DNA from 2 places in the Agrobacterium bohemicum genome. Region 1 is predicted to be linked to the other one. Evidence: predicted binding sites of a transcription regulator. Region 1 holds the regulator's gene; the other holds the start of a gene.
What was found. The regulator PhoB, encoded in region 1, activates phosphate uptake and scavenging genes when phosphate is short. The targets are predictions, from matches to a motif close to TGTCATNNANCTGTCAT.

Region 1 (5,479 bases):
AGAGCCTCCACCATATGCGGATGGCTGTGGCCGACCGAGGTCACCGCAACGCCTGCGCCGAAATCCAGATATCGCTCGCCGCTTTCCGTCACGAGCCATACACCCTCACCGCGCTCGAAGCGCAAAGGGGCTCTGGAAAACGTATCGAACAATGGCGTGGTGTCGGCCATGGCTGCAGCACTCCCGCGCAAACGCGCTATCAATAGGGCTTATCGGTCATCCCGTGCCTGAAAATCAAAAATGCCGCCTCGCGGCGGCTTGGGATATTCTCGGTAGGTCGAGCGCACTATTGTCACTTCCCTTGACGATGTCAACAAATGTCCACATATGCTGGCTTTCTCAAGCGATGGTAGAATCGTTTTATCAACCTACAAAGTGTTGCCTTTCTGACTCAGAAACGAAGCAAGTTGGGGAAAACCGGGAAATCGATTCCAGATGATTCCCCCGACTCTTGTCACGGAGTCTGCCGACGATTAGGTTAACTCTCAATTACTAGACTGCAAGCGGCGGAACTAGTCACCTACAATCTGGCGGATACTCTGCGCGTGGTTCACTCCACGGCATCGGGGATGATTCTGCCTGCGCTACGAGCGGAGAAACGGCATGAACTGGACTGATGAACGAGTCGAAAGACTGAAACGCCTGTGGTCCGAAGGACTGAGCGCCAGCCAGATCGCAGCGCAGCTCGGTGGCGTCAGCCGCAACGCCGTCATCGGTAAAGTGCACCGTTTGAATCTCCCAGGCCGTGCGAAAGCTGGCGGGACAGTAGCAACCACACGTCCAGCAGCCAAGCGCCCAGCAGCCTCGACAGCTCCGCGTCCAGCAAATTTTCAGGCACGTCCAACCGCTGCCCGCCCTAACGTCCGCACTGCAGGTTCGACCGCGTTGAAAGACGACATGGACACCGATACAGCGCGGGTTCTTGAGTATGTTCCCGTCAGCAACGCATCGCTGCCAACCTCTCTTCGTCTGACCTTGACTGAGCTAACGGAGCGCACATGCAAGTGGCCAGTGGGCGATCCGCTAAAGGATGATTTTCACTTCTGCGGTTGCGAGTCCCACGAGTCCTCGCCTTACTGCAAGTTCCACGCCAAGATGGCCTACCAGCCAGTGAGCGAGCGTCGCAGAGCCTAAAAGGCCGCACGCACATTGCTGAATATAAAAAAGCGGGTCATTGGCCCGCTTTTTTGTTGCCTGGAATTTTCGGAATGGTCGACACCGCAGTTCAGCGCACCAACAGCACCTACATCTCTGCGCTCGGCTAAACGCACGCCCCGCCGTTCACATCTTGATTGCAAAAGCTCTCATAAACATTGGATGCTTTGCGAATGGTTCGGACCACTTATGGAGGGAAATTTCTGCGCAACACCAATACGATTTGCGCAAGGCGCAAGCCTGCTTGCTGATACTCAGCCGCGGGCGTCACGTGCTTTGGAGGCACGATTTTGGATTATATCCATCTCGCCAGATCGCAGCCCTTCGATTGAACGGCTGCTGGATCTTGGCGAATGGATCAGCCTTGGCGGGCTTTGCGGTTGGCATAACGACGATCGCGTTCTGCCTTGCGGGCCGCTTCGTCTTCGACAACGCGAGCAATACGATTTTTTTCAGCCGCCTTGCGGGCGTCTTCTTCAGCGTTTGCGGCAGCTTCGAGTTCGGCTTCGCGTTGCGCAGCTTCAGCTTCGAGGCGAAGTTTTTCTTCACGCTTCTGCGCATCTCTTTCGGCCTGACGCGCTCTGCGTGCTTCGGCAACAGCAATCTGCTCTGCCTGCTTGGCTTCGAGTGTCGGTGCGGCAGCTTCCTTTGCTTCACGATAGGCCTTCAAAAGAGCGGCCTTCGCGTCGGCCGCGGCGCCGCGACGTTCGGAAACTTCGTTGTTCTTGATATTTCTAGTGTTTCTCAAATCTCTATTCCAGTTGATGCGTCATGCCGACCGGGGTCAGGATTTTTTGGCGCGTTTCGTTGGGATGACTGCGGGTTTCATGCTGTCGTCAAGTTCTTTCGCAAGGCGCGCTTCACGCAGCCTGATGGTCTTTTCGTCGCGAGCCTGGGCAATGGAGTTGAGTTCATCAACCGCACGACCGCGTGCAAAAAACTGCGATTGCGTAGCGCCGAAAGCGATTTCGGCCTGCTTGCGAGATTTGCTGTGAGCGTCAGACATGGAGTTCCCTTCCTATCGCATCGCACTGAAAATCGGAATCGATTTTTTAAAAAGGACGATACGCAGATTTATTGCTCGAAGCGTATTCGTGCATCTCGACGATGCAATACGTTCAAGCGTTTGGCCGTCGAGCGGCACAAAAAAAGGCCAGGCAACCTGCCTGACCTCGATTGGTCTCATGCTTTCAACAATGCCAGTACATCCGTGGTCAATGGAAAGCAGAGTCCGTATTATACAGCCTGCAGGTTGCAAGCAGACATTTTGCCCGACTTGTTGTCGCGCTCAAGGTCGTAGCTCAGCTTCTGGCCTTCAACGATTTCGCGCATACCTGCACGCTCTACAGCGGAGATGTGTACGAATGCGTCTGTGCCGCCGTTGTCAGGCTGAATGAAGCCGAAGCCCTTGGTGGAGTTAAACCATTTTACTGTGCCTGTGGTCATAATGAACCCTTTCAAAGCATAAGAGATAGATCGCAGAACTTGCGTCCCGCGTGCGATTATAGCGATTTTTTTGAAGGAAAGGGTTAGTTCAAAACGCGGTGCTAATCGCGCGGCAACCAAAGCTCAGCAAGCAAAATATCGATATGACATTGATAGACGTTTATCGTCGGATAGTCAAACTTTAATTTTGAGATAATGACATCGACTACCGATGGCGCTGCTCGAAGGGTACGTTTGGTGCATGCTGGCAGTTGGCTTTTATATCAGAAAGAGGTGCCCCTGGACCCAATCGACGTCTTGGAAAAATATATCTCAGACATATGGTCCAAAGTTATTGAAGCTCCTTTTCTATCCATCTCCCGTCGGTCTTGTGGAGATGGAAGGGTATACGTTGAGTGGGCCAATAATCACTATTGGCTCATCTGTGAAGAGCGCGGCAAGGAATACTGGCGCAGGGAAGCCGAGGACATCGATGATGCCGCATTCGAGTTGAATTCGACAGAACTTATGATGCACGCAATCAAAAAGGAGCGCTCTTTACGTCCCGCAAAAGTGTCCTACCATCTCGTTGGAACTGGATGTACCTGGACATCGAAATGATGGGCGCGATGAAAACGAGTTATGGAATTCGAGCAAAACAGCGCTACGTCGAAGTTTTGCAGCGCGCGCGCCTGAGCCAAGAAGAAAGACTTTACGCGCGCTACCCAATCAATCTGGAAGTCTGATATCTATCAGGCTTCCATAGAGTATCCCGCGCCGCGCACGGTGCGGATAACATCCTGCATATTGGAGAAGTTGAGCGCCTTGCGCAGGCGGCCGACGTGGACGTCCACGGTGCGTTCATCCACATAGATGTCGTGACCCCAGACGCCGTCGAGAAGCTGAGAGCGCGAGAAAACACGACCGGGAGACACCATCAGGAATTCCAGCAGGCGGAATTCGGTTGGTCCGAGCCGCACTTCACGGGTCTTGCGGTGAACCCGGTGGGTTTCCCGGTCCAACTCGATATCCCCGCATTTCAGCACCGAAGACAGGACTTCGGGACGAGCGCGGCGCAGCATGGCCTTGACGCGGGCCATCAGTTCCGGCGTTGAAAATGGCTTGACCACATAGTCGTCGGCACCGGTGGCCAGACCACGCACACGTTCGCTTTCCTCACCACGTGCCGTCAACATGATGATCGGGAGGCGTTCGGTTTCAGGACGCATTCTCAGACGGCGGCAAAGCTCGATGCCGGAAACGCCCGGCAGCATCCAGTCCAGGATCAAAAGATCCGGCGTGCGCTCCTGCAAGCGGATTTCCGCTTCGTCGCCACGCGGGATCGTGTCCACGTCGTAACCTTCGGATTCCAGATTGTAGCGAAGAAGAACGCTCAACGCCTCTTCATCTTCGACAACTGCTATTTTCGGCACCATGGCTAAGGGACTCCGCCAGTCTTATAGGGAATTCACTCGGTTACTGCACCGAGCGTGTTGGAACTGTCGTCCTTGGGACGCTCGCCTTCCGGCTGGCTACCGGTGGCCATGTAGTAGATGGTCTCCGCGATGTTCGTGGCATGATCGCCAACACGCTCTATGTTCTTGGCACAGAACAGAAGATGCGTGCAGGTGGTAATGTTGCGCGGATCTTCCATCATATATGTCAGCAACTCGCGAAACAGCGAGGTGTACATCGCGTCGATTTCCTCGTCGCGCTCGCGGATGGTCTGTGCCTTTTCCGCCGAACGGGTGGAATAGACGTCCAGAACGTCTTTCAGCTGCACCAGCGCCAGTTCGGACAGATGCTCGAGACCGCGCGCCAGCTTGCGAGGAACGCCGGTTCCGGCAACCGCTATAACGCGCTTGGCCGTGTTCTTGCCGAGGTCGCCGACGCGCTCCAGATCGGCAGCGATGCGCAGCGAGCCAATGATTTCGCGAAGGTCGGCTGCCATAGGCTGGCGCTTGGCAATGGTGACGATGGCCTTGTCGCCGATTTCGCGTTCGGCGTTGTCAAGGATCGTGTCATCCGAGATGACCTTCTGGGCCAGGGCTGCGTCGGAATTGACGAGGGCGCGCACGGCATCCGCGCACATCTGCTCCGCCAGACCGCCCATTTCGGCGATACGGCGGGTCAGGAACTTCAGCTCTTCATCGTAAGCGGACATGATATGCGAGTGGGTCGGCATGTTCTACTCTCCAGTTTCGGTGCGATTCCGCAAGCCCAGCCGGGCTCAAGCGGTTTGCGCTGATGTTGTGAACCAACGGCAGATCAGCCGAAGCGGCCCATGATGTAGTCCTGCGTACGCTGGTCATCCGGGTTGGTGAACATCTTGTCGGTGTCATTTTCTTCCACCAGATGGCCGAGGTGGAACATGGCCGTGCGCTGAGATACGCGGGCGGCCTGCTGCATAGAGTGCGTCACGATAACGATCGTATAGTTGGCGCGCAGCTCGTGGATCAATTCCTCGACCTTGGCAGTCGCAATCGGGTCCAGCGCCGAGCATGGCTCATCCATCAGGATGACTTCAGGCGAAACGGCAATGGCGCGGGCGATGCAAAGACGTTGCTGCTGGCCACCGGAAAGACCGGTACCGGATTCGTGCAGGCGATCCTTTGCTTCGTTCCACAGGCCGGCCTTTTGCAGGCTGGCTTCGACGATCTGGTCCATATCAGCCTTGCTGCGGGCAAGACCGTGGATGCGTGGGCCGTAGGCGATGTTTTCATAGATCGTCTTCGGGAATGGGTTCGGCTTCTGGAACACCATGCCGACGCGCGCGCGCAACTCAACTACGTCGATCGCGGGATCGTAGACATCGTCCTCATCGAGCGTGATCTTGCCGGTGACGCGGCAACCGTCGATCGTGTCGTTCATGCGGTTCAGCGTCCGCAGGAAAGTAGAC
Region 2 (5,479 bases), on a different contig from region 1:
AAGGCCGCGCCAAGATCGAAGAATATACAGATCGCGAAGATTTCTACGAAGCCACAGCCGTGTTGCTGGATGAGCCCGAAGAAGATCCGGTCGAGAACGAGGCTTTGTCTCGCTCAGTGGTTTCTGAGTTCGAAAGCTATGTGAAGCTCAACAAGAAGATTTCCCCGGAAGTCGTTGGCGCTGCTGGACAAATCGATGATTATTCCAAGCTCGCCGATACGGTTGCATCGCACCTGTCCATCAAGATCACCGAAAAGCAGGAAATGCTCGAAACGGTGAGCGTGAAGCAGCGTCTCGAGAAGGCTCTCGGCTTCATGGAAGGCGAGATTTCCGTTCTGCAGGTGGAAAAGCGTATCCGCTCGCGCGTCAAGCGACAGATGGAAAAGACCCAGCGCGAATATTACCTCAACGAGCAGATGAAGGCGATCCAGAAGGAACTCGGCGACGGCGAAGATGGCCGTGACGAGATGGCCGAACTGGAAGAGCGCATCGCAAAGACCAAGCTCTCCAAGGAAGCCAAGGAAAAGGCCGACGCGGAGATGAAGAAGCTGCGCCAGATGAGCCCTATGTCTGCGGAAGCGACAGTGGTGCGCAACTATCTGGATTGGCTGGTTGGTCTGCCATGGGGCAAGAAATCCAAGATCAAGACAGACCTGAACGCCGCTGAGGCCGTTCTTGAGCTGGATCATTTCGGCCTCGACAAAGTCAAGGAACGCATTGTCGAATATCTGGCTGTGCAGGCCCGTGCGTCGAAAATTCGCGGCCCGATCCTTTGCCTCGTTGGTCCTCCAGGCGTTGGCAAGACCTCGCTTGCGAAGTCTATCGCCAAGGCAACGGGACGTGAATACGTGCGTATGGCGCTCGGCGGCGTCCGCGATGAGGCGGAAATCCGCGGCCATCGCCGGACCTACATCGGTTCCATGCCGGGCAAGATCGTTCAGTCGATGAAGAAGGCCAAGAAGTCCAATCCGCTCTTCCTGCTTGATGAAATCGACAAGATGGGCCAGGATTTCCGTGGCGATCCGTCATCTGCTCTGCTGGAGGTATTGGATCCGGAACAGAACTCCACATTCATGGACCACTATCTCGAAGTGGAATATGACCTGTCGGACGTGATGTTCGTCACCACCGCCAACACGCTGAACATTCCAGGCCCGTTAATGGACCGTATGGAAGTGATCCGCATCGCGGGTTACACGGAAGACGAAAAGCGCGAAATTGCCAAGCGTCACCTGCTGCCCAAGGCAATTAAGGAACACGCGTTGCGCCCGGAAGAGTTTTCCGTCAGCGACGATGCCCTGATGGCCATCAGCCAGCAATATACCCGTGAAGCCGGTGTTCGTAGCTTTGAGCGTGAGTTGATGAAACTCGCTCGCAAGGCCGTGACCGAAATCATCAAGGGTAAGTCGACGTCCGTTGCTGTTACCGCTGCAAACATCAACGATTACCTGGGCGTTCCAAGGTATCGTCACGGCGAAGCCGAGGGCGAAGATCAGGTTGGTGTCGTCACCGGTCTGGCATGGACGGAAGTTGGCGGCGAATTGCTGACAATCGAAGGTGTCATGATGCCGGGCAAGGGTCGTATGACCGTGACCGGTAACCTGAAGGAAGTGATGAAGGAATCCATTTCGGCAGCGGCGTCTTACGTTCGCTCGCGCGCCGTGGATTTCGGGATCGAACCGCCTCGTTTCGACAAGTCGGACATCCACGTTCACGTTCCCGAAGGTGCAACTCCGAAGGATGGTCCCTCCGCAGGTGTGGCCATGGCAACCGCCATCGTTTCGATCATGACCGGTATTCCGGTGGATAAGAATGTCGCGATGACAGGCGAAATTACCCTTCGCGGACGCGTTCTGCCCATCGGCGGTCTGAAGGAAAAGCTGTTGGCGGCTCTTCGCGGCGGCATCAAGAAGGTGCTGATCCCGGAAGAGAACGCCAAGGACTTGGCCGAGATTCCTGACAACGTAAAGAACGGTATGGAAATCATCCCGGTCTCCCGTATGGGTGAAGTTCTCAAACATGCGCTGGTGCGTATGCCGGAGCCGATCGAATGGGATGGGAGCATTGAGACGCCGGTTATTGCAACCGTTGAAGGCGTCGATGATACCGGTCAGACAATCGCGCATTGATAAACGACCGTTGATCGTGATGCTAAATTAGCACAAAATCGTTGAAAGGCTGGCAGAAATGCCAGCCTTTTTTGTGAAAAGAACTCTAGACCCCTTGTTTTTCAGGTCATTCCGGCGCTTTTGGGTGGCGGTGCGCGAATAGATAAGTATTCTGCGCCGATCCAATTTGAGTCGTTTCAAACCATTGAAAGGGGTGGAAACATGAACAAGAATGAGCTCGTTTCTGCAGTTGCCGAAAAGGCTGGTCTTACGAAGGCTGATGCCGCATCTGCGGTCGACGCAGTTTTCGAAACTGTACAGAACGAACTGAAGAGCGGTGGCGATATTCGTCTCGCTGGCTTCGGCAGCTTTACCGTTAGCCGTCGCGAAGCTTCCAAGGGTCGTAACCCCTCCACGGGTGCAGAAGTCGATATTCCGGCTCGCAACGTGCCAAAGTTCTCCGCAGGCAAGGGCCTGAAGGAAGCTGTTAACTCCTAAGTTTCAAAAGGCTGTTTGTCCGCGGCGGGCGAACGGTCTTGAGGTCTACGAGGAAACATTCGGCTGTTTGCGCAGTTTTGCGAAATAACGCCGAAGAAATGCAAAGGGCCCGGCTTCAAGCCGGGCTTTTTGTTTATCAGCATGTTCTCATTGTCATTTGCCTGTCACGTCCATGTCGCAAAAGCCCTCATATGCATTTTTCCAATGCACTGAAGGGGACACCATGACATTTCGTTTTTCGAGTGCTGCGCTGACTGCGGCGCTTTGCGCCTCCGTAGCCTTTCCTGCCGCCGCAGAGCAGGTCTTCAATCGTATCGCTTCTTTTCCCGTGGCCCTGAACCTTCCTTCCGACAAGGAAGAGAAGACGGTGACGTCTGCGGAGATTATCGCGGCCAGTGAAGACGGCAACACGCTGATTTATTCGGATAGCCCACTCGGCGGCATCGGCTTCATCGACATTAGCGATGCCAAGGCACCGAAAGCGCTGGGTGCATTGATGATGGACGGCGAGCCAACCTCGGTTGCGGTATCCGGAGGAAAAGTTTTGGCGGGCGTCAACACGTCTGAAAGCTTCGTGAAACCGTCCGGCAAGCTGGTCACTGTGGACATTGCCACGAAAAAGATCGAGGCAAGTTGTGAATTGGGCGGACAGCCGGACTCCGTTGCGGTTTCGCCGGACAAGAGCTTCATGGCAATTGCCATCGAAAACGAGCGGGATGAAGAGGTTAATGGCGGTGCGATTCCACAGATGCCAGCAGGTTTCCTCGTCACCATCGGCCTGAAGGATGGTGCACCGGATTGCTCGACGCTGAAGAAGATCGACGTGACCGGGCTTGCCGAAATTGCGCCGGAAGATCCTGAGCCGGAATTCGTTTCCATCAATGCCAACGGTGAGATTGCCCTGACGCTTCAGGAAAACAACCATATCGTCATCATCAATGGTAAAAGCGGGAAGGTAACGAACCATTTTTCCGCCGGTACGGTTGATTTGACGGGCATCGATACCAAAACAGATGGTCAGCTAAAATTCACCGATAAGCAGGATGCCCGCAAACGCGAGCCGGATGCCGTGAAATGGCTGGACAATGACCGCATTGTCATCGCCAACGAAGGCGACTGGGAAGGCGGCTCACGCGGCTTCACAATTTTCGACAAAACCGGCAAGCTTGTCTACGAGGCAGGCTCATCCTTCGAGCATGCTGTTGCGGCCATCGGCCACTATCCTGAAAAACGCTCCAAGGCCAAGGGCATCGAGCCTGAAGGTCTGGAAGTAGCGACATTCGGCAGCGATAAGTATGTCTTTGTTCTGGCCGAGCGCGCCTCTGTTGTGGGTGTTTACAAGGACACAGGCGGCGAGCCGCAGTTGATGCAGATTCTTCCTTCGGGCATTTCCCCTGAAGGAGCAGTCGCCATTCCATCGCGCAACCTCCTCGTCACGGCAAACGAAGCTGATCTCGTAGCAGACGGTGCAGCGCGCTCGCACGTCATGATCTATGAACGTTCGGAAGGGAAGGCGGCTTACCCGCAGCTGACGTCCGCGACTGTCGACGGTGCACCCATCGGTTGGGGCGCACTGTCCGGCCTCGTTGGAGATCCGGAAAAAGAAGGCATTCTCTATGCCATCTCCGACTCGGTCTATGGCAACCAGCCTTCGATCTACACCATCGACGCCAACCAGAAGCCTGCACTCATCACAAGCGTCCTGCGCGTGAAGCGTGATGGTCAGCCAGCGCAGAAGCTGGATATGGAAGGCATTACGCTGGATGGTAAGGGTGGCTTCTGGGTCGCGTCGGAGGGCAACAGCGAAAAGCTAGTCCCGCATGCGCTCTACAACGTCAATGCCAAGGGCGAGATCAAGACCGAAATCGCTCTTCCGAAAGAGCTGCTGGAAGGCGAAACCCGCTTTGGCTTCGAAGGCGTCACCATGATCGGCAAGGGCGATGACGCCACGCTGTGGATGGCCGTTCAGCGCGAATGGGGCAAGAACGAAAAAGGCATGGTCAAGCTGGTATCCTACAATCTGAAGTCCAAGGAGTGGGGCGCCGTGCACTACCCGCTGGACAAGACCAAGGATGGTTGGGTCGGTCTTTCAGAAATCACCGCCCACGGCGACAATGTCTACATTGTAGAGCGTGACAACCTGATTGGCGACAAGGCAAAGATCAAGAAGCTTTACAGCGTCGCGATTGAGGACCTGAAGCCAGGCAAAATCGGTGGCGAGCTGCCGCTGGTCAAGAAGACCGAAGTTCACGATTTCCTGCCAGACTTGAAGGCCCAGACAAACGGTTACGTTGTCGACAAGCTTGAAGGTTTTGCCTTCGACAAGTCCGGCAAGGCCTTTGCTGTGACCGACAATGACGGTGTTGACGACTCGTCTGGTGAGACTCTGTTCTTCCCGGTCGATCTGAAGGGTACGAACTGATTATGCTCTCTCTCCGTCATGCCGAGTGAACTTCGGGGTGACGGAGCGTGGAGCTGCCATCTAACAAAAGCCGGGCGTCATCACTGACGCCCGGCTTTTTTCATCACGAGCTCTTTAATCGAAGACTAGACGTCCTTCAAAGCATATTGCTCCAGCGCGTCCCGATTGATCTCAATGCCGAGCCCCGGTCCATCCGGTATTTGAACCACGCCATCGACATGATCCAGCGGGCTGGTCAGCACGGCTTGGCGATACGGGTTTTCCGTGCGGTCGAACTCCAGTATCGGCGGACGCGGAGCGCGCCGGGCTGGGTCTGGCGGCAGGTAGGCCATGAATTGCAAGGCGGCGGCAATGGCCACGCCGGTTCCCCAGACATGCGGAACGACGCGAACGCCATAGAGCGTTGCGAGGTCGGTGATGCGTTTGGTTTCGGAAAAGCCGCCGCTGCCTG

Region 2: the regulator PhoB is predicted to act here: its motif matches at 2,758-2,774, upstream of ATO67_RS18690 (esterase-like activity of phytase family protein).

Annotation. Positions count from the first base shown of each region.
Region 1 covers NZ_KQ961028.1:241,834-247,312, forward strand. The annotation lists gene ATO67_RS11890 (aspartate aminotransferase family protein) at 1-170, opposite strand, end outside; gene ATO67_RS11895 (GcrA family cell cycle regulator) at 604-1,134, shown strand; gene ATO67_RS11900 (DUF6481 family protein) at 1,514-1,903, opposite strand; gene ATO67_RS11905 (hypothetical protein) at 1,940-2,161, opposite strand; gene ATO67_RS11910 (cold-shock protein) at 2,392-2,601, opposite strand; gene ATO67_RS23110 (hypothetical protein) at 3,180-3,326, shown strand; gene phoB (phosphate regulon transcriptional regulator PhoB) at 3,333-4,016, opposite strand; gene phoU (phosphate signaling complex protein PhoU) at 4,049-4,765, opposite strand; gene pstB (phosphate ABC transporter ATP-binding protein PstB) at 4,849-5,479, opposite strand, start outside.
Region 2 covers NZ_KQ961034.1:155,212-160,690, forward strand. The annotation lists gene lon (endopeptidase La) at 1-2,129, shown strand, start outside; gene hupB (DNA-binding protein HupB) at 2,313-2,606, shown strand; gene ATO67_RS18690 (esterase-like activity of phytase family protein) at 2,830-5,028, shown strand; gene ATO67_RS18695 (mandelate racemase/muconate lactonizing enzyme family protein) at 5,154-5,479, opposite strand, start outside.